3 regions of the Lactobacillus sp. PSON genome follow, and region 2 is predicted to be linked to each of the others. Evidence: a T-box and tRNA genes for the amino acid it is inferred to sense, from the RefSeq annotation. Region 2 holds a T-box; the other regions hold tRNA genes.
The links. A T-box is a leader RNA that pairs with one kind of tRNA and senses whether it is charged. The one in region 2 lies ahead of leuS (leucine--tRNA ligase), so its partner is inferred to be a tRNA-Leu.
Positions count from the first base shown of each region.

Region 1: it has a tRNA-Leu gene. The T-box ahead of leuS (leucine--tRNA ligase) is inferred to sense a tRNA for this amino acid. The anticodon was not compared.
Region 3: it has a tRNA-Leu gene. The T-box ahead of leuS (leucine--tRNA ligase) is inferred to sense a tRNA for this amino acid. The anticodon was not compared.

Region 1 covers NZ_JBQXFW010000004.1:58,038-64,660, reverse strand. The annotation lists gene ACTHPI_RS03470 (SLAP domain-containing protein) at 1-204, opposite strand, end outside; gene ACTHPI_RS03465 (SLAP domain-containing protein) at 274-969, opposite strand; gene ACTHPI_RS03460 (glycoside hydrolase family 73 protein) at 1,160-1,810, opposite strand; tRNA gene ACTHPI_RS03455 (tRNA-Leu) at 1,903-1,991, opposite strand; gene ACTHPI_RS03450 (SprT family protein) at 2,052-2,516, opposite strand; gene ACTHPI_RS03445 (glycosyltransferase family 32 protein) at 2,513-3,208, opposite strand; gene ACTHPI_RS03440 (oligosaccharide flippase family protein) at 3,210-4,640, opposite strand; gene ACTHPI_RS03435 (CDP-glycerol glycerophosphotransferase family protein) at 4,641-5,795, opposite strand; gene ACTHPI_RS03430 (calcium-translocating P-type ATPase, PMCA-type) at 5,890-6,623, opposite strand, start outside.
Region 2 covers NZ_JBQXFW010000005.1:364,196-374,070, reverse strand. The annotation lists gene metK (methionine adenosyltransferase) at 1-982, shown strand, start outside; gene ACTHPI_RS05760 (MDR family MFS transporter) at 999-2,453, shown strand; gene ACTHPI_RS05755 (phosphatase PAP2 family protein) at 2,487-3,164, opposite strand; T-box leader at 3,239-3,420, shown strand; gene leuS (leucine--tRNA ligase) at 3,457-5,871, shown strand; gene ACTHPI_RS05745 (putative polysaccharide biosynthesis protein) at 5,967-7,637, shown strand; gene ACTHPI_RS05740 (hypothetical protein) at 7,671-7,805, opposite strand; gene ACTHPI_RS05735 (hypothetical protein) at 7,936-8,112, shown strand; gene wecB (non-hydrolyzing UDP-N-acetylglucosamine 2-epimerase) at 8,115-9,251, shown strand; gene ACTHPI_RS05725 (GtrA family protein) at 9,276-9,800, opposite strand; gene ACTHPI_RS05720 (flavodoxin) at 9,793-9,875, opposite strand, start outside.
Region 3 covers NZ_JBQXFW010000007.1:84,416-91,038, forward strand. The annotation lists gene ACTHPI_RS07415 (L,D-transpeptidase) at 1-431, opposite strand, end outside; gene ACTHPI_RS07420 (NAD(P)H-hydrate dehydratase) at 534-1,379, opposite strand; gene ACTHPI_RS07425 (serine hydrolase) at 1,382-2,683, opposite strand; tRNA gene ACTHPI_RS07430 (tRNA-Leu) at 2,781-2,864, shown strand; gene ACTHPI_RS07435 (PspC domain-containing protein) at 2,935-3,168, shown strand; gene ACTHPI_RS07440 (hypothetical protein) at 3,272-3,421, shown strand; gene ACTHPI_RS07445 (hypothetical protein) at 3,461-4,531, opposite strand; gene ACTHPI_RS07450 (mucin-binding protein) at 4,655-6,623, opposite strand, start outside.

The sequences.
Region 1 (6,623 bases), on a different contig from region 2:
TTTGCCTTTATATTTCTTTAGCCTTTTTCCATTTTTATCATAGACATAGGAGTTATGATTCAAGCGCAATTTAACAGTAGTTTCTTTAGTGCTTGCAGCAGAAGCAGAAACGTAGTTAGAGTTATTAGTGTTAATTGCAACTACGGATAAGCTTCCTAGGGTAAGCGCCGTTGCTCCGATAATGATTTTTTTATTTAATTTCATTGTTTTGCCTTTCTTTATTGATAATAAAAGGCAAGTCCAATATGGAACTTGCCTAAAACAAAGTATTTACTATTCTTGAACTACATAATCAAATTTCAATTTATTAGAAACATAATTTGTTCTTGGTTTAGCTTTCAAATCCTCAGAAGAAACCCAATAATCTGTCCCTTTAATATGATAAGAAAAGCCACCAACTTCTCCTAGAACTCCAGTATTATCAACAATTAATTTTTCGTTTTTTCTAAGAACCCTATTTGTTGCCTTTCCTGTATCATCTGTTGCATATGTAGTTGTCTTACCCAAAAACGGTTTTACAATTACGGTTGCTTGTGAAGGGATAATACTATTTCCATTAATACTTTTAACATTTATGCATTTAATGTAGCCACCATTACCAAGGTTGTAATAATAGTCGCCCTTTATTTTCTTATATTGCATCCAATATGGAGTAGAATGTTTTCCGCTATCAGTCACAATATAAAAATAGTATCTTTTAATTTTTTGAATAGGCTCTATTTTACCTTTTATTGTTAACTTCTGGGATTTCTTTATAAGGGCTTTTTTGCCTTTATATTTCTTTAATCTTTTTCCATTTTTATCATAGACATAGGAGTTATGATTCAAGCGCAATTTAACGGTAGTTTCTTTAGTACTTGCAGCAGAAGCAGAAACGTAGTTGGAATTATTAGTGTTAATTGCAACTACAGATAAGCTTCCCAGGGCAAGTGCTGTTGCTCCGATGATGATTTTTTTATTTAATTTCATAGTTGTTCCTCTTTTTAAAATTTCTTTGCTATCATTTTTATGATACAACAACTTTGTGAACTTTATGAGATGTTTATGTTAACGTTTTCTAAAGTTTATTAAGTTTTTACTTATAATAAAAAGCATCTAGAAATCATTCGAAGTGATTCTAAATGCTTTTGTGGGGTTTAGCGAATATTATTAAGAAAATCTACTTTTCATCATACTTGTCCAAATTAAACTGCTCAATTAAATCAGTTAATTTCTTAGCATAATCTGGATCAGTCGCATATCCATCTTGAACTAAGGCTTTAGCTTGTTTTTTATAATCTTTAGCTGCTAAGACATGTTTATATTGATTATGGTTCCAAGTAGTCCCATTTTGAAAAAGTCGTGCATGAGCGCGAATAGATGCTTCATAGGAATCATAAATTTGAAAACGTGCCTTTACATTGACCCATTTTCCTTTTACGTATTCTTTAGTAGTTAAAACTGCAGAAGTATTTGGATTAGTACCTTTTACACCAAAGAGATTATTATATTTTTGTGCAAGTTCACTTTGTCCATAATTACTTTCAAGGCAAGCCTGCGCAATTGTAATACTTGGAAGTAAATCATAAGACTTATCAACTTGCTTAGCAATTGGACCTACCTTTTTAATGAATGCTTTACGCATTCTCATCAAACGTGCTTGCTCTTCTTGACGCTGCATTTGTGCCATTCTAATCTGCTCTTGCCTTACAGCGTAGCGACGATAATAATGAAAGCTTACAGCACCTATTCCTAACACAATAATTGTTAAACAAACTATAACAATAAATTTAACGATTGCTGCTTTTTTAGATTTCTTTTCTTTAGCCATAAAAATTCCCTATCTGTGTTTAATAATTAAATTATAGCGCAGATAATCATTAAGAAACAAAAAAAGAAGTCGTTTTCCAACGACTTCTTAAGTGGTGCGGGCGAGAAGACTCGAACTTCCACGACCTAATATTGGTCACAAGATCCTTAGTCTTGCGCGTCTGCCATTCCGCCACGCCCGCGGTACATGTAATAATATACATGGAATTTTGGATTTTGGCAAGTGTTTTTTGAAACTTTTTTCAAAAAATTTCATTTTTTTCTTTCAAGACTAATTTACCATTACATTTTCCGCAGACAAATCGCTTAGTATCAAGCTTTCTAACTCTGGGATAGATTGCTTTGCAATTTTTGCAAATATAAAAATATTTTTTATTTTGCTTTTGTCTTAAACCAATATCAGGAGCATAACGACTACCACCAACTCGTTGAAGAAGAATTTTGAAATCCGCATCTCGGTGTCGATAGCCACGACCAACCAAATGCAAATGATAATGGCACAACTCATGCTTAATTATGCCAATTAAGTCTGCACGATATTTTTTCGCTAAAAAGTGCTGGTTAATCTCAATATGATGGTCATCTAAGTGATATCTGCCACCAGTGGTTCGCATTCTTTTATTAATTTTCACTTGGTGCAAAAAAGGCTTGTGAAAATAATTCATCGAAGTATCTTCAACTAGCCTTTGTAATTCTTTTTGATTCATCGAATTAATTTTTGATACATCCCTGCTTGTTTTGGCGTTGAAATATGACGTTTAAGAGCAGTCACAATTTTTTCCTTAATAGAATGCTGTCCATTCATCCAAGTTCCAGTAAATAAGTGAATACTTTTAGATTTTGAACTTGGATTACATAAAATTCCATCTGGATAAACATGAACGCCTTCTTTTAATCGTTGCTCAAAGTTACCTGCTTCCAGACCATAATTTTTTACAATATCAGTCACAGATAGACTGTTTACTCCAGCCATTTGATTATTTTTATCAAAAGTAAATTCTCTACCCTGATAATAATCTAAAATATCCTGCATGAATTGATGACCCTTTTCCGCACCAAAAATAGCTGCTGAAAGATAGTCTTTATTTTCAAAACCAATAAATGCTTCATCATCAAGAAGTGGATCTAGCTTATCAATTACTCGCACATCGGTATCTAAATAAATTCCTCCTTCTTCAAAAATAACTTTTGCTCGAATATAATCAGATACAAAAGCCCATTTTTTAGCTTGATAGGCTTTTTCAATATATTTATTTTCATGCATATCAAAATTATCTTCATTCCATTCGATAATTTCATAATCAGGAAGCTTCTTCTTCCAAGTCTCAATACATTCTTTAATAATCGGAGATTTTGGGTTTCTTCCTACCCATACATAGTGAATTTTTTTAGGGATCATTTTAACCTCGCTTTAAAAAATTCTTGATCAATTTCTTAATATCTTGATTAAAATCAAGCTTCATCATAAACATAATACCTAAATATACAATTAACATCACAATAGACTTAAATGCCATATTAAAAAAGGCCGACGGAATAAAATTAGGTACTACCATTCCCACCATAAATGTAATTACTGCAATTAAGAAATACCTAGGCACATCATGAAATACATACTTAAAATTATAACCATCTCTAACAACCCAAAGCCTCAAAATCAAGACTACAAATTCAGTAATTAAAATTGCAATCATTGCTCCTGTTGCACCAAGCGGCTTATCAAGCAAAAAACTTAGAACAATTTCAACAATTGCTCCAATTACCACTGGAAAGGCATAATCCTTATCACGGCGATTAGCCAAAGCAAACTGATTTGCAAATACTCCACCAGTTGGAATCATAATAATTGTTAAAGTGAAGAAAAACATCAACGGAATCATTGGAGTATATTTATTTCCAAAGAAAAACGGTACGAATTGCTTAGTATTTGCCATAATAATCACTGAAAAAAGAGTCCCTAACATTATTGTAGCTTCAAGTGATTTTTTTAAGACTACCTTTTGAGCTTCTTTTTCTTCACTAGCCATTTTAGGCATAATAACTAAGGAAATACTCGTAATTACCCCTAACACCATATTAGAAATCCTTTGTGAATTATCATAAAAAGCAACTTGAGTCGAATTTTGAAAAAGTCCCAAAAGAGGTTTATCAAGTGAAGTATAAATTTGGGTAGCAATTTGCGGTATCATCAAGATAACGATTGCCTTCATTGTAGTTTTAAATTTATAAAAATGCTTCACAGGTCTTCCAACATAACGATGAATATCAAGCCAAAACACAAAAGACCCGAGCATCGTTGAAACTGACATGATAAGCAAGTACTTCCATAAATCCCCTGGATTTTTTACTAAAAGCAAAATTAGGACAACACTGACAAGTTTTACCACTGTATTTTTTAACACAACTCTACCGAAATCTGCTAATCCCTGAAAAAACCAGGAAATATCAACTTGAGCAGAAATCAAAAAAGGAAGCATCAAAAGAATATAATTCCAATATTTAATTTTAAAAATACTACAAATAAAAATTGTAAGTAAAATTGTAATAATTCCTGCTATTCCTTGAAAATACCACAAGCCCCAAAAGGCATTACTTAAGTCTTGAGGAGTACCGTGAACGCGTGTTCTAGAAATTGTCCGCATCCCAATATAAGACAAAGACAAAATACAAAAGACCATCAAAAATTGCACAGTATTATTAACGCTGCTATAAATTCCATAAGTTTTTGGACCAAGAACCCGAGATAAATATGGAACAGTAATTAAAGGTACCAAAACAAGAAAAATTTGATAAACGGCATTATATAAAATGTTCAAAAATGTTCTTTTCATTTAATCACCTAAATATTTTGTCATATAATCAAATACTTTTTCTGAATAATTGTCACCTTTAACTTGATTAGTTAAATCAAGCCAATACAATCTACGATTTCGTATTTGCTGATTATCTAAGCTATCTAAGTTTTGTATAAATTCTTTTTGCGAATTAATACAAATCCCGGGTGTAATTTCTTCATATGGCCCCATTAAAAGTCCACGAGTTTTTTCATATTGCTTCAAAAAATTAGTTACAAAAATAATTGGCTTATTTAAATGCAAATAGTCAAAATAAATTGAAGAAAAATCAGTCATTAAAAAATCGGTATTTCCTAGTAATTCATAAAGATCATAATTATTATCAAATAAATAATCATTATTTAAAAAAGCAATATTAGAATATTGACTATTAAAATTATCAAATAAGCGCATTTCATAAGGATGCAACTTAACAATTAAATATTGATGTCTCTTTTTAAGCTCTGCATTTAATTTTTCCCCATCAAAATCATCAAAAGCGAAAAAGTTTCCTTGCTTAATTCTTTCCATGACAGATTTATCTTCTAACTCATAACGAAAAGTTGGCATATAAATTCCGATTTGAGCATTTTTATCTTCAGTATTAAACAAATCTTTTAATAATTTTTCCTTTGGAATTATTGGGTTTTTAAGTGCATCGAGCCTTGGAAAACCTAACTTCTTATATTTATTAGTTTCAATAGCCATGCAACTACTCATCAGAGTTTCATAAAGGTCAGAGCTAGAAGTCACAATATCTGCTGTTTTGTGCCATAAATTTGCATTTCGCTGATTATCACGGCGTTTTGTATTATTAGCCATAATTCCCATACGCTTAAGTGGTACTCCATGCCAAAATTGTACATTTATTTGACCTTTACGTGCTTTAAAGGGTTGATGTGTAGTAATTATATATTTAGCTGCTCCAATTTTCTGCCAAGTTTTCCAATTTAAATGTGATGATGGCCATGGCTCAACTAATGTAACATTGTATTCTGGATGGTTCAGTTGCAAATATTTATAAAAAATATAACCATTAGATCCAGATCTCCCAGCTTCATTCAAAACAACAATATTATTGTCTTCCATTGTTGTAAAACGACTTAAAAATTTCATCCACGATAAATAAAGCCTAAACAAAAAACTCTTCATTAATTAATCTTCCATTCAAAAATATACTTATTAGTTAAGAGTACAAAAAAAGCTTGAGAAAACTCAAGCTTTTTCTAATTTATTTTGATAATTTTTATTCTTTACCTAATTTTCTTTGGAAGAACTTCACAATTTCAACAATGATAATCATAAGAAGACCAGCACACAAAATTACAAGCCATTGAATACCATCAAGTTCAGTTACTTCGAAGAGTTTTGTCATAAATGGTAATTCAACTGATGCCATAATGATTGCGGCAATAATAATTGCCCAGTTAAACCATTTATTTGAAAAAGTATGCTTATTAAAGATTGACTGGTGAACATATTTAGAATTAATTGCATGGAATAACTGAATTAGACCTAAAGTTAAAAATGCCATTGTTAAAGCATCCGCATGTTGCAAGTTAGGATTATTAACATGAGGACCTACATGAAGGCCAATTTGGTAAGCACCAAGCACTAAAATACCTTCCAAGATACCTTGGTAAATAATTGAACTTGCTACACCACCACTGAAGAAGTTACTCTTTCTTCCACGAGGCTTACGTTTCATAATACCATCTTCTACAGGCTCTACACCAAGCGCAATAGCTGGTAAAGTATCCGTTACCAAGTTGATCCATAAAAGCTGTACAGGAGCTAAAATATCCCAACCAAGCATTGTCATCATAAAGACAGTTAACACTTCACCCACGTTACAACTCATTAAGTAAAGAATAGCCTTTTGAATATTACTAAAGACTTTTCTACCTTGCTTAACAGCTTCAACAATTGTAGCAAAGTTATCATCAGCTAAAATCATATCACTGGCACCTTTAGATACTT
Region 2 (9,875 bases):
TCTTAAGATTGGTTATGATAAGCCAGAATTAGGTTTTGATGGCAATAATTGTGCAGTTTTAGTAGATATTGACGAGCAATCAGCAGACATTGCGGATGGAGTTGATAATTCACTTGAAGTTCGTGAAAATAAGTCTGATTCTGATGAACTTGATCAAATTGGTGCAGGCGATCAAGGTTTGATGTTTGGTTTTGCAGTTAAAGAAACTCCAGAACTTATGCCTTTACCAATTTCATTAGCACATAAGCTTATGAAACGTGTTGCCACACTTAGAAAAGATAAAACTTTAGAATGGCTTCGTCCAGATGCTAAGGCACAAGTAACTGTTGAATACAATGAAGATAATATGCCGATGAGGGTTGATACAGTAGTTATTTCAACTCAAACTGATGCTGAAGTATCTAATGAAGAAATTCGTCGTGCGATGATTGATCTTGTTGTTAAAGAAGTAATTCCTGAAAAATATTTAGATGAAAAAACTAAGTTTTTAATCAATCCATCTGGTCGTTTTGTCATTGGAGGACCAAAGGGGGATTCAGGTCTTACTGGTCGTAAAATCATCGTTGATACATATGGCGGTTATGCACGTCATGGTGGTGGTGCATTTTCAGGAAAAGATGCTACAAAGGTTGACCGTAGTGCAAGTTATGCTGCAAGATATGTTGCTAAGAATATTGTAGCATCAGGATTAGCATATCGTTGTGAAGTTCAGCTTGCATATGCCATTGGTGTAGCTCACCCAGTTTCTATTATGATTGATACAGCAGGAACTGGTAAGGTTAGTGATGAAGTTCTTACTGAAGCTGTTCGTAATACTTTTGATTTAAGACCTGCTGGTATAATTGAAATGTTAGATTTACGTCGCCCAATTTATGAACAAACTGCAGCATATGGTCACTTTGGTAGAACTGATGTAGATTTACCATGGGAAAGAACTGATAAAACACAAGATTTGCTTGACTTTGTAGAAGAGCATAAATAAATTTAAGGAGTAATAAATGAAAAAAACAAACGTGAAAATAGTCACGCTTGCGATTTTTATGACGACTTTCATGACCGCGATTGAAGGAACGATTGTTTCTACTGCTATGCCAACTATAGTTTCAGATTTAAATGGACTTGAAATAATGAATTGGGTAGTTTCAATCTTTCTGTTAATGACGGCTGTGTCGACTCCTTTATATGGAAAACTGGCAGATAGCTTCGGGCGTAAGCCAGTTTTTTTATTTGGGATTGCAATATTCGTTATAGGATCCTCGCTCTGTGGCTTAGCACAAAATATGGTTGAATTAATTATTTTTAGAGTAATCCAAGGATTAGGTTCTGGAGCTGTTCAACCTGTTGCAATTACAATTATTGCAGATTTATATACTTTAAAAAAACGTGCCAAAATGTTAGGACTTAATTCTGGCTTTTGGGGTGTTGCTTCAGTTATTGCACCACTTTTGGGTGGCTTTATTGTTCAGCACTTATCATGGCATTGGGTCTTTTATATTAATGTACCTATTGGAATTGTGGCGCTTTTATTAGTTTTATTCTTTTTTAGAGAAACAAAATCGAAATCTAAGTCTAAATTAGATTTACAAGGAACTATTTGGCTAATTATTTTACTTTTGAGTTTGATGTTTTTCTTACAGGAATTAGGCTCTGGAATTAGTTGGGCTATTATGGCAGCCTTAGGGGCTTTAATTTTAATAAGTGTAGTTGCTTTCTTTAAAGCTGAAAAACGCGCACAAGACCCAATTATGCCGCTATCTATGTTAAAAGATAGAGAATTTCTAGCAATTAATTTAATTACTTTGCTTATTTCTGGAGTTGTCATTGGTTTTGAGTTTTATATTCCAACGTGGATGCAAGGAATTAATGGAACAAATGCCTCTTTAGCAGGGTTTGCAGTAACTCCAAGTTCCTTAATGTGGATTGTAGGTTCATTCTTAATTGGTGGAATGTTAGGTCGCTGGGGTATTAAAAAGACTTATGATATTATGTTGACTTTATTGGTAGTTACTGATTTGGCCTTAATATTAGTCCCTATTTATACTCCATTTTGGGTATTTTGCATTATAGCTGCTTTTAATGGAATAGCCTTTGGGGCAATTACTACAGCTTCTCAAGTTCGTTCACAAGTTATTGTTGGTAAAGAAGATATTGGGGTAGCTACTTCGTTTAATACACTAATGAAATATTTAGGGCAAACAATGATGGTTTCAGTTTATGGAATTACTTTTAATACGATTATTGCACATCAATTATCACGTAATCCTGAATTAACACAAAATATGATGAATAAAATTGTTTCTGCAGAAAAGGCAAAAGAATTAGCGCCAAGTTTAGTTCCGAAGTTAAGACAAATTTTATTTGCTGGATTGATTGGAGTATATGTAGTTTCATTAGTCGTTATTGTAATTTCTATAGTTTTAAACAGAATATATAAAGATCGTCAAAAAGCATAAAAATAAGCTTCGCATTAATTGCGAAGCTTATTTTTATGAACGAGTTTTTCGTTTAAAATTATAATTTACCATTTCAGGTTCAATATAAAAATGATATAGGAAAGAATATCCAAGTAATACAAATGTAATACCTTCAATCCATCCTCCAAATACATCTGAAGGATAGTGAACATGGACAAATATTCTAGTATAACCAATTAAAAGTGGAAATAATGTCCAAATAATAATTAATAAAGTTTTCCAAAATTTATTCTTAACTAACAGAATAGTTAAAATAATTAAAACTCCAAATAAAGCAGCACTACCAACTGAATGTCCTGATGGAAAGCTATATCCATCTGCATAAACTAAGTGATGAACAGTTGGGCGTGGACGCTCAATTGCATGTTTGATTATCCAGTTATAACCATTTGCAGCAATCATTACACCTGCAGTAAACCATGCATAGGCAAATTGTTTAAATAAAAGCAAAAGTACAACTAAGATAATAGTTTCAACTACAATCGTGCTAGTATTTCCGAGATTGGTAAAAGTTTTGGCAAAAGCAACATTAGTTGGATTATTATTGCAGATAATAGAAATAATAGTTTTATCAAATTGATGAATAAATTCAGAACCAGTAGAAACTAAAATTGCCCAGATAACATAAATTGTTAAAAAAACAATTCCCCATGGCAAAGTATCTCTTGGTGGACGTTTTGTATTAATCAAATTCTTCCTCCTAGCAATTAACACTTGTTTTTTTTAGCATATGTGGTAAATTATAATCATTATCCATTAGAAAATAAAGGTTAGGAAGTAGTAACAGGTAATTTTTTTCAGAGAGAGACTGGTAGCTGTAAAGTCTTATTAAGAGCTTGTGAACTTGTCCTAAGTTAGACCTATCGTATGCTAGCCGCGTTAAGGAGCATTGAGTGTCGCGCTTAGGCGCGGAACTTAGGTGGTACCGCGAAAATTCGTCCTATGATATTTATCATAGGACTTTTTTATTTAAGGAGAGTTTATGTATAATCACAAAGTTGTTGAAAAGAAATGGCAAAAATATTGGGAAGATAATGATACTTTTAAAACTGGCACTGACCCTAAAAAGAAAAATTATTATGCCTTAGATATGTTCCCATTTCCTTCTGCTAAAGGACTTCACGTAGGTCACCCTGAAGGATATACTGCAACTGATATTATGTCTCGTATGAAGCGAGCACAAGGCTATAATGTGCTTCATCCAATGGGATGGGATGCATTTGGGCTTCCAACTGAACAATATGCTTTAAAGACTGGGGAAGATCCAGCTAAAGTTACTGATGAAAATATTGCTAATTTTAAGCGTCAATTAAATAAGTTAGGCTTTTCATATGATTGGGACCGTGAAGTTAGAACTTCAGACCCTAATTTCTATAAATGGACTCAATGGGTTTTTGAACAAATGTATAAAAAGGGATTAGCATATGAAGCTGAGGTTCCAGTAAACTGGTCACCTGATCTTGGTACTGTTGTAGCCAATGAAGAAATTGTCGATGGTAAAACTGAACGTGGTGGCTATCCAGTATATCGTAGAAATATGCGTCAATGGATGCTTAAGATGACAGCATATGCTGATAGATTGTTAGAAGATTTAGACGACTTAGATTGGCCAGAACCAGTTAAGGAAATGCAAAGAAACTGGATCGGTCGTTCAGTTGGAGCACAAGTTACTTTCAAGGTCAAAGATAGTGACAAGACTTTTGATGTGTTCACTACTCGTCCAGATACCTTATTTGGAGTTAGTTACACAGTTTTAGCTCCAGAAAGTAAACTAGTTCAAGAAATTACTACCCCTGAACAAAAGGCAGCTGTAGAAGAATATATTAAGAAGATTGAATCTAAATCAGACCTTGAAAGAACTGATTTAAATAAAGATAAAACAGGTGTATTTACTGGAGCTTATGCAATTAATCCTGTAAATGGTGAAGAAGTTCCTATTTGGATTTCTGACTATGTTTTAGCAAGTTATGGTACTGGTGCAGTTATGGCAGTTCCAGCTCATGATGACCGTGATCATGCTTTTGCTAAAAAGTTTGATTTGCCACTTAAGCGAGTAATTGAAGGTGGAGATATTGAAAAAGAAGCTTACAGTGGAGATGGTAAACATATCAATTCTAGCTTTTTAGATGGTTTAAATATTAAAGAAGCTAAAAAGAAAATGGTTGACTGGCTCGAAGAACACCATGTGGGTAAAGAAAAGGTTAACTACAAACTTCGTGATTGGGACTTTAGTCGTCAACGTTACTGGGGTGAACCAATTCCTGTAATTCATTGGGAAGATGGAGAAACTACATTAGTTCCCGAAGATGAACTCCCACTTCGCTTGCCACATGCTACCGATATTAAGCCATCTGGTACGCCAGAAAGTCCACTTGCTAATTTGACTGACTGGGTAAATGTAGTTGATGAAAATGGCCGAAAAGGTAAGCGTGAAACTAATACTATGCCAAACTGGGCAGGTTCTTCATGGTACTACTTACGTTATATTGATCCACATAATGATAAAGAGCTCGCTGACTACGACTTATTAAAGCAGTGGCTTCCAGTTGATCTTTACATCGGTGGGGCAGAACACGCTGTTCGTCACCTTCTTTATGCAAGATTCTGGCATAAGGTGCTTTATGATTTAGGTGTTGTTCCAACTAAGGAACCATTCCAAAAGCTTTATAATCAAGGTCTTATTTTGAAAGATCATGAAAAGATGTCTAAATCTAAGGGTAATGTTGTAAATCCAGATGAAGTAATTGATGAATACGGTGCTGATTCTCTTAGAATGTACGAAATGTTCATGGGTCCACTTGATGCTTCAATTGATTGGGATGACAATGGTCCATCATCTACTAAGAAATTCTTAGACCGTGTTTGGAGAATGATGGTTAACGATTTAGATCTTAAGGCAATCCCTAACGAAAAAATCGTTGATGAAAATGATGGTAAACTTGATAAAGTTTATAACGAAACTGTTAAGAAAGTTACTGAAGATTTTGAAAACATGCACTTTAACACAGCTATCAGTCAAATGATGGTCTTTGTAAATGCAGCTCAAAAAGCTAAGTCTATTCCACGTGAATATGCGGAAGGTTTTGTAAAACTTTTGGCACCAGTTGCTCCTCATATGATGGAAGAAATTTGGTCAGTATTTGGTCATGATGAATCAATTTCATATGCTAAATGGCCAGAATTTGATCCAGCAAAATTAGTAGAAGCTACAGCTGAAATTATGGTTCAAGTTAATGGTAAGTTACGTGGTAAATTTGAAATTGCTAAAGATACTGACAAAGATGAAGTTCAAAAACAAGCTTTAGCAATTCCACATGTTCAAAAGTTCTTAGAAGGCAAGGATATTAAGAAAGTTATTGTAATTCCTAACAAGATTGTTAATATTGTTGCTAAATAAGTTTAATTTTTCCTAAAAAGAGAGAAAAAGATATTGTTTCTTTCTTTCAAAAATTTCAAAATAAATTAGTCAGTACTTTGAATTAGGGAAATTAAATGGAAGAAGAAAATGAATTAAATGCAAAAAATTCGCAGGATACCTTTCTAAAAGGTTCTGCATGGATGACAATTGGTTCGATTACTTCTAGAATTCTTGGAGCGCTGTATATCATTCCTTGGTATGCTTGGATGGGAAATTATGGTAATATTGCCAATGCTTTAACTGCAAAAAGTTATAACATTTACAGTATTTTTATTTTAATTTCTACAGCAGGAATTCCTGGAGCAATTGCCAAGCAAGTTGCCAAATATAATGCTTTGAATGAATATGGTATTGGACGAAAGCTATTCCGAAAAGGATTGATATTAATGACGATTCTCGGAATAGTATCAGCTGCAATAATGTACTTTGCAGCTCCGCTTCTGGCAACTAATGATGTTATAGGAGCACTGATTCACGGAGCAAAAAGTGATCCTAGACAAGTTGCAGTTATGAGAAGCTTATCGTATGCAATCTTGATTATACCGATATTAAGTATTATGAGAGGATATTTTCAAGGATATGCTGATATGATGCCATCAGCTCTGTCGCAGTTTATAGAGCAACTAGCACGTGTGATTTGGATGCTTTTAACTGCATTTGTAATTATGCAAATGCAGCATGGCTCGTATGTACATGCAGTTGTTCAATCAAACTTGGCAGCAGCTATCGGTGCTTTATTTGGAATAGGAGTTTTAGCATGGTTTTTGTTTACTAGAAGAAATCAATTAGATAATCTAGTAGAAAACTCTAATAACCAAATTCAAGTATCAACTAGTTCATTATTTGCAGAAATTATTGAACAAGCAATTCCTTTTATCATTATTGATGCTGGAATCCAATTATTCTATTTGGTCGATCAATATACATTCCACCCAATGATTGCAGGGATGGTAAATGCCAGTTCAGATATGATTGAAAGCTGGTATGCCTTATTTGCATTAAATGGTAATAAGTTGATTATGATTATTGTGTCACTAGCAAGTGCGATGGCAGTTACTGCTATCCCATTATTGTCAGCTGCACATACACAAGGTAATTACCGCAGCATTGCAAAGCAAATAAGTAATATTTTAGATTTATTCTTGTTTATCATGATTCCTGCTTCATTTGGAATGGCTGCAATTGCGACGCCAATTTATACTGTGTTTTATAGTTATGATCCTTTAGGAAGTAGCGTTTTGTATTTATCGTCATTTACTGCAATCAGTTTAGGTTTGTTTACTGTTTTAATGGCGATTTTACAAGGTTTATCTGAAAATGGTTTAGCTATTAAATATCTAGTTTTGGGATTAGTTATAAAAATTATTTTTCAATATCCAATGATTAGTTTATTTAAAATATATGGACCATTAATTTCGACCAATTTAGGAATGATTGCAATTATCTTTTTAGCTTTAAAACATTTAGAAGTAGGTTATAACTTTAACTTATCTCGAACAGGTAGAAGATTTTTGGGAATTACCACTTTTTCTATTGGAATGTTTTTGGTAGTAGCTGGAGTTCAAAAGTTGTTAACAATTTTCTTAAGTCCAGCACGTCGAATGCCAGCGTTGACTATTGTAGTAATTGCGGTTATGGCTGGAGTAATCTTTTATGCTTATATAACTTTAAAAACACAATTGGCACAAAAAGTTTTAGGAAATAAGGTTGAGCGAATTTTAAATAAATTGCATATAAGAATATAAGAAAAAGCCTGAGATTTATCTCAGGCTTTTTAGTTAATATGGGTTAACGATTGATAATGTAATAACACCAGCAAGCTCTACTAACAAGAAGCTACCGCCGATAATTGTTGAGACCATCATGTGGCTCATCTCCTTAAGTAAATATACGATTCGGTTTTCTTTACACATTTAATATATCATGGATAAGCAAATATCGGAAGCGTTTGCAATTATAAATAAAGAAAGTATTAATGGAAGCTTTTTTGTTAGTAGGGATTATGTTTTAATTAAGTATATAAAAAAGAAAGCGTACGAATGTATGGGATACTTATTAACAGCTGCGTTGTTCATTGTTATTGGTAGTTTTTGTCTTGTTTTTGGACTTGATAAGAAAAGGCCAACTAAAACACGCAAGCATTTACTTTATGTCGCTTTAATTTGTGTCTTCATTGTATGGGGATTGGTTACAGCGATTATGATGAATCCGTTGAGGTAATTATGGCAAAAATCAAAGTTATGACTGTATTTGGCACTCGTCCTGAAGCTATCAAGATGGCGCCATTAGTTTTAAAATTAAAAAGAGATAATCGTTTTGATGAAGTAACAGTTGTGTCAGCTCAGCATCGTGAGATGCTAGATCAAGTTCTAGAAATATTTAAAATTAAGCCAGATTATGATTTTAATATTATGAAAAAGAATCAAACTTTGGAGGAAATAACTTCTAAAGTGATGATTGATTTGGCAAAAGTCATTAAAAAAGAAAAGCCAGATATTGTTCTAGTTCATGGCGATACTACGACTAGTTTTGCTGCAAGTTTGGCTACATTTTATGAGCAAACAACTTTAGGACATGTAGAAGCAGGGCTTAGAACATGGAATAAGTATTCACCATTTCCTGAAGAAATGAATCGTCAAATGACAGATGACTTAGCTGATTTATATTTTGCTCCTACTAGTTTAAGTAAAGCAAATTTGATTAAAGAAAATCATACTGCAGATAATGTTTTTGTGACCGGAAATACAGCTATTGATGCACTCCAAGAAACTGTTCAAAAAGACTATCATCATGATGTTCTTGATAAAATTACACCTAACAATCGTGTGATTTTAGTTACTATGCATAGAAGAGAAAATCAAGGACAACCAATGCGTAGAGTTTTTAAAGTAATGAAGCAGGTAGTTGATTCTCATAATGATGTAGAGATTATTTATCCGGTTCATTTATCTCCAAGAGTTCAAGAAGTTGCTCAAGAAATCTTAGGTTCAGATCCACGTATTCACTTAATTGATCCCTTAGATGTGGTTGATTTTCATAATTTAGCTAAACGTTCTTATTTTATTATGACAGATTCAGGTGGTGTTCAAGAAGAAGCTCCTAGTCTTGGTAAGCCGGTTTTAGTTCTTCGTGATACAACAGAGCGTCCTGAAGGTGTAAAAGCTGGTACCTTACAACTTGTAGGTACACAAGTTGAACCAGTTAAAGAAGCAATGTTAAAGCTATTAGAAGATAAGGAAGCTTATGATAAAATGGCTAATGCAAAAAATCCATATGGTGATGGACATGCAAGTGATAGAATTATGAATGCTATTAGTTATTATTTTAAACAAGAAAAACGTCCAAAAGATTTTGAATAATAAAAAAGACAGTCAAGTTAAATTCTACTTGTCTGTCTTTTCTTTATGATGAGATTGAAGGCGCATTTTTGCACGTTCAATCATTGTATGTTCTTGTTTTTGAAATACGGATCGAGTTGTTAAATAATTAAAAACTCCTACTAAAACTTGATCAATTATTTTTACTAATAGAGCATTTAAGTGAAGCCATGAAAGTCCGACTAGCATAATTAATGTATCTGGAATTAAGCTAATAATCCTATATGTAAAGAAAACAATTAGCTTATGCCATTCAGAATGATCATGATCAACATTATTAGTAAAAACTGCCTTTTGGTTGAAGAAAAATGAAGCTAAGTTAGAAATGATAAAAGCAGCAGTATTAGAAATAACCATCGCACTGTGCCACCACTGATGTAAAATCATGAAAGCAACTGTATTAATTAAAGCTGCTAAAAATCCAAATAGCATATAAGCCCAAAGATTGCGATGACGTTTGACTAATTTTTGCCCTAATTTGCGGATATTAGCTTCATCAGAAACAACCACGTCTTGATTTTTTTTAGCCATTTAACTTATCAGCCATTTCCTTTGCGGCGTTGTCAATTTTATCAATTGCTTCATCATCTGGAGCATTTTCAATGG
Region 3 (6,623 bases), on a different contig from region 2:
TCTCCGCGTCCTTCATGAATTTGATAAGTACCAGTTGGAGTTGCAGATTTTCCCTTCTTATTATATACACCAGCTGTAGAGAGCATGGTATATACAACTTTACCTTTTTTGAGGACATATACTCGATTTCCCTTAAGAGAAACTCGCAAAGTTAAATCAGCAGGATTAGTAAGTTTAGGATATTTCTTTTTCTCACTGCGTTTTTTCCAAGTACCTTCAGGAGCTAAGTCCTTTGGGTCTTTATAAGGTCTAGCTAACGCAGCCATAGTTTTTGTTTTTGTTTTTGTCTTTTTATCAGTGTTTTTATTTTTCTTTTCTACTCTGCTTATTTTTGCTTGATTATTTTGTGCATTGCTCTTAGGTGTGCAAATTTTAGCCATTGCTACAATTGCTAAAATAACTGCAATTGTACTAAAAATATATTTTTTCATATTTACTCAATCATCTTTTCAATTATACTCTCATTAGATTTTATCAGTAATTGAGATAATTATCTAGAAAAAAACACAGGAATTAACCTGTGCTTAATAAGTTTAACTTTCTGAGTATTTTTTCATGATTTTGGGCAATAATTTAGAAATTTCAGTCGGCTTAACAACATAATTATTTTTGTAAAGTTCATCCCCAGCTAAAGAATGAATATATACTCCAGCCAAAATTGTTTCAATTTTATTTGAAAATTGACCAACAAATCCGCCAATAATTCCAGCTAAAGTATCCCCGCTTCCTCCAGTAGCCATTCCAGGATTACCTAATGGATTAACAAAGACATCTCCATTTTCACTATAAACCTTAGTATGATTTGATTTTAAAACTAGAGTTAAATTTTTCTTAGGTACTAAATTATTCATTGCATTCCAATTAGCGCTATCGTTTTGGAAAGGGATGCGAATTTGACTGACTCTTTGCCATTCCATCTGATGAGGCGTCATAATAATATGACCTGCATTTAAGGGTAACAAAGTATGATCTTCAGCAATCAAATCCAATGCACTAGCGTCTAAAATTACGCTTTGTTGTTGATTAACACAACGACGCAATAATACCATAATTTTTTTAGCGGTTTGACTATTGCCTAAGCCTGGACCACAGACTACAACATCCATCTTCTTAATAAGTTCACCTAAAGAATTGTCATTCCAATCAATGTACATTGCTTCTGGATCACGGCTATGCAATGCTGCCAAGTTAATTGAGTGAGTTGCTGTGGCTACAAGGCCCCCACCTGCATTTAAAGCTCCTTCAGTAGCCATAATAATTGCCCCACCATAACGGTCACTTCCTCCAATTAAGAGGATTCGACCATAATCCCCTTTATGAGAATTACTTGGTCTTTTTTTGATAACCTTTTTTAAAATAGCTTCAGAAATTTCTTCCATTTTTAATTTTCTCCTATGATCCAACGCCAAACTTGTGTGAACCAGTTAACTTTAGCAGTTCCCCTCATTGCTTGAGCTTGAATTTGCATTTGAGTTGGATCTGATAATGAAATTAACTTTTCATTACCTGATTTAAATTCATATGAATCAATAGTACTTCCTTTATCAACAGGTGCTTCTAAAGTTTTATCTTTTAAGTTAGCAGATAAGCCTTTGCCATCTACGGGATCCCAAACTGTAACTTGTCGACGAAGACCTAATGGAACTGTCTTTTCTTGACCATTTTTAACCATTACGCTTTCTGCACCCTTGATACTTTCACCTTGCTTTAAAGTTACTGGAGTATACTTAGCAAAAATATAATGCATTAATTTTTTAGTTTGGACAAATCTTGATGGATCGGTTCCATCTTGATGACGCGCTCCCATTACCACTGTAATAATACGAGCATTTTTTCTTTGCATAGTTCCAATAAAACAAGCTCCAGCTGCATCAGTGGTACCAGTTTTTAAACCATCAACATTAAGATTAGCATCATATTGAGATAATCCTTTAAGCATCCAGTTAAAGTTATCCATCTTGGTTGTTTTTTGACCATCTTTAAAATCAAGATGCGCAAGCTTAGTTGTATTTAGAACTTCTGGATAATCACGAAGCAAGTGTTGTCCAACAATCGCCATACTCTTAGCTGACATCACATTTTCAGCATTTTTACTAATTCCAGGATAAGCATCTGCACCTAAACTTCCATTAGGTAAGCCACAAACAGTATAAATTTTAGCATCATTAATATTCCATGCCTTTAACTGTTGGCGCATTAATTTAACAAAACTTTCTTGATTACCGCTCACCGCTTTTGCTAGGCACATTGCAGCTCCATTTGCAGATTCAATTAAAGTAGCTTGGTAGAGTTGCTTAATAGTATATTTATGACCCTTTTTAAGAGGAACATTTGAATATTCAGAGTTATTAGCAACCTTAATAATTGAATCAGTTGGTTCAACGGTAGTATTCCATGAAATCTTTTTGTTTTTAATTGCATTTAAAGTTAAGTAAACTGTAATCAATTTAGTCATTGAAGCAATTGGTAGAACCTTATCTTCATTTTTAGTATATAATACTTGACCAGTATGACTATCAATAGCAATTGCTGATTTCACATCAAGCTCAAGCTGGTCCGCATCATAAGTTGCAGCTGAAACTGTCTGATTTAAAGATTGATTGATAAACAAACCACTACCAGTCAATGATACTGCAGCAGCTAAAGTAATAACTGTTTTTTTGATTTTATTATGAAAACTCATAAAACCTTCCTTTGAAAAAATAAAAATTAAGTAGTTTTATGATTACATTTTACCAAAAAATTTGGTATTATTAATGATGAGTTATAAATATTTCTCTGCCCCGATGGCGGAATTGGCAGACGCGCAGCGTTCAGGTCGCTGTTCAGGTAACTGAGTGAAAGTTCGAATCTTTTTCGGGGCATTCTTTAACTAGCTGAAAGGCTGGTTTTTTCTTTATCCAAGTAATATTTTAGATTTGTGAGGTTATCAAAATGAAAAAAAGATTAACTAAATCACGTGATAAAATTTTAACAGGAGTTTTGGGCGGAATTGCTAATTACTTTGGCTTAGATCCGGCTTGGGTTAGAATTATTGGTTCTGCTCTTATCTTGTTTACCGGTATTTTTCCTGGAGTTGCACTCTATTTTATTGCAGCTCTAGTAATGCCAGAACCACAACGAAAAGATACTACAATGACTGGAAAATACACTAAACATGATAAGTAGAATTAATATTTTTTAAGAAAATTAAAAGTATTTCTAAATTCTAGTTCCGCATTTACACTTTGGGTATATAATCTAAGTAGATAGGTTATAAGGAGCAAAAAAGATGAAAGCGATTAGAATTTTTCACAAGATATTTTTAACTGTTGCCGCAGTTTCAATTTTAAGTTCTACATTTTTATTTAGTGAACCTGAACATGTAACAGCTATTAACATCCGCTCAACTCAAAATATAAATAAAGACGTCAAACATTAATGAAAAACCAAGCATTATTTAATGCTTGGTTTTTTTATATTATTTTTTAATATTTTTCTTTACTGCTTTAGCTTTCTTAGTAGTCTTTTTTGACTTTTTAGTTGCTTTTTTAGACTTCTTTGTTTTTTTAGCCTTTTTACTTGCGGCCTTTTTTGCGGCAGCTTCTTTTTTAGCTTGTTCTTGCTTAGCTTTTTGTTGGTTTAAGTAATCTTGTTTTTGCTGATTTATATTATCAGTACCCCATTTAGTAAAGTTATCTTTTAGAGTACTTGCAAAAGTAGTAAATTCAGTAATATCTGAAGTTTGAGCACCGTTTTGAAGGTCAACTAATTCAGCAGGAATGAAGACATATTTGAGAGTGTCATTCTCAATAATAATTGTTACATAAAATGGAACAGATTCCTTTTGGCTTGGATTTTCTTTATTAGTAAGATCCAAGTTTAATTTAGCATAAATCTTAAATTGTTTACCTTTAGTCCATTTCACAGCATTTCCACTAGCATCCTTATATTGTTCAAATGATGTTGTTTTACCATCAGAACCAGCTTTTGGCACATAAAGGTTTTGAGTGTCTTGCTTAATAGTTCCAGTATAGCTCTTAACTTGAGTATTTAAATATTCTTGCATAGTTGGAGCTTTAATTGGAATTTGAACATTTGTCTTTAATGCAGAAGTAGTATACAAATTCTTAATCTTCTTTGACTTTACAGTTACATCACTACTCTTTACACATAACAAGTAGGTCTTTTTGCCATATTGAATCTTTCCCATGAAATAATATTGTGGCTTTTTAGAATTTGGAACTGTTACTATTCCATTTAATACTCTACTCTTAGAACCTTTTTTAAAACCAAGAGTTTTTTGAAGTTTTTTAGAATTGATTTTCTTTACGCTAGTTTTCTTCTTATCTTTAGAAATCACTAAAGTATATAAGGCTGGCTTACGCTTAAAAGTAACCAAATAACGATCAGCTGCTTTAGCAGTAGTTTTCTTCTTAGTCTTTGTAGCAGCTTGAACAACTGTAGAATTAGTAGTTTGTGCTACGTCAGCACCTGCACTAACAAGTAAAGTTGCTGCAGCAAGTGCAGTAAATAATTTATTCTTTCTCATAATTTCGCCTTCCTATTACTAGTTCATATATCTATGATACCTTATTAGTACTAAATATACAAAAAAGACAATGTACAATTATCTTATGTACATTGCCTTTTTATTAGCTATTCAGTCTTAAATTTATTCTTTTTTGCGTTTCTTTTCAGCACCTGCAAGACCAAGGAGTCCTGCAGCAGTGACTAAACCAAGTCCGATAGCTGCTTTATCATTATTTTCATCGCCGGTTTGTGGTAATTTCTTAGAATTATTTTCGTTCTTCAATCCAGCTAATCCTGCCTTCTTAAGTGCGCTGGTTGATGCATCATCAAGTGAGGATTGACTGTGAGATTGAGCTGCAATAATTCTACCTTGTCCATCTGTAGATTTCACATAACCTAGAACTTGACCGTGTGAGCCAACAGTTACAATATAACCATGGTTTGCAAGCCATTGTGCATTATTAGCATGTTCAGCCACACCGCCATTTGATGAAGTTGAATTATTATGATGGTTAGTCTTAGATGGAGTTTCATCATTATCTTCGTCTTCATCTCCATCATCAGAATCATCATATCCACTGTCATCAGAATTGTCGTCCTTATTATCTACATCAGTTGGAGTAGTGTCATTACCGTTGTTAGTATTTTCAGAATTATCCTTATTTTCATCACTTGTAGTTTCACCTGTAGTGTTTGAACCAGAAGTATTTGAACTTGAATTATCTGAATTGTTATCGGTATTAGAGCTGCTACTGTTATTAGTAGTGTTATCTCCGGTATTACCACTAGTATTATTTCCAGAGTTGTCACCGTGATCAATGTTGTCACCAGTGCTGCCACTAGTATTATTTCCAGTATTGTCACCATGATCAGTGTTATCACCAGTGTTGCCACCAGTATTACTATTTTCAAAACCAACCATTACAATAATTGGAGCGTTATCACCACCAGTTACTTCAATATCTTTAGTTGGCAAACTTACAATAACTGCATTCTTGTAATTATCGCCACCAGCTTTAATCACATCAAATAAGGATTCAATTACACTCTTAAGTTTATCAGCACTTAATGTAGCCTTACCATCAGTAAGCGGTCCAGTAAACTTAAAGCTTCTAATTTCTTTACCAGTCTTTTCATCCTTAAAGATAATTTCTTGAGTATAGCTAGCTTCTTGCTTATCTGAAACAACAATTGTAGTAGTTACTGTAGTTGTTGATTTATCTGGATAAGTAATCTTGACACCAACATCCTTATAAGTACCTGGCTTCTTCAAGTCTTCGGCTACCTTATCAGGATCAGTCCATTCAAACTTAGTGCCCTCAGGCATCTTATCAGCATTCTTAATTACATCTTCTGGCTTGATTTCACCATTAGTTGTAATTGAAGTATTTTCGCTGACTTCTGGCTTATACTTTTCATTATCTGGTTTAGTTTCTGAACCATTCTTAGTATAAGTAATAGTTAAAGTTTGATTACCATAATCAGCAGTTGGAGTAATTTCACTAACAGTGCCACTTGCAGTATAGCCATCAATTACTGGAACCTTAATTGATGCAAAGTTCTTGTCACCACTTGCAGTCCAATCACCATAACTAACTTGTCCAGTTGCAACTTGAACAGTAGCAGTTCTAGTAAATTTAACTGTTTGAACAGTGGTTGAAACTTTACCAGTTAATGGATCAACAATATTAACTGTTCTAGTAACTGTCTTATTCAAATCTTGTTCAGTTAAGCCATTTGGATAAGTTTGACCATGAGCACCATCAATATCAGTTCCTGGAATCTTTGGATCACTTGGATTTACTTGAATAGTAGTTGAAACAACCTTGATATTAATAGGATTATCAGTTTCTTTAATTACTACGCTGGTTGGAACTGTTTCTCCATCTACTAACTTCCAGTTAATTGGAAGACTAGCCTTAACATCAACTGTTGAACCAATCTTGCCAGTTACATATTGACTACCAACAATATTGCCATTTGAATCAACATAGTCAATTGTTTGCTTTTGTTCACCGCTTGGAATCTTAACTACTTCAACTGTCATTGGCTTAGTGTCCTTACCAAATGTAATTTGGGTTGGAACACTAGCACCATTTGCAACTTCATAT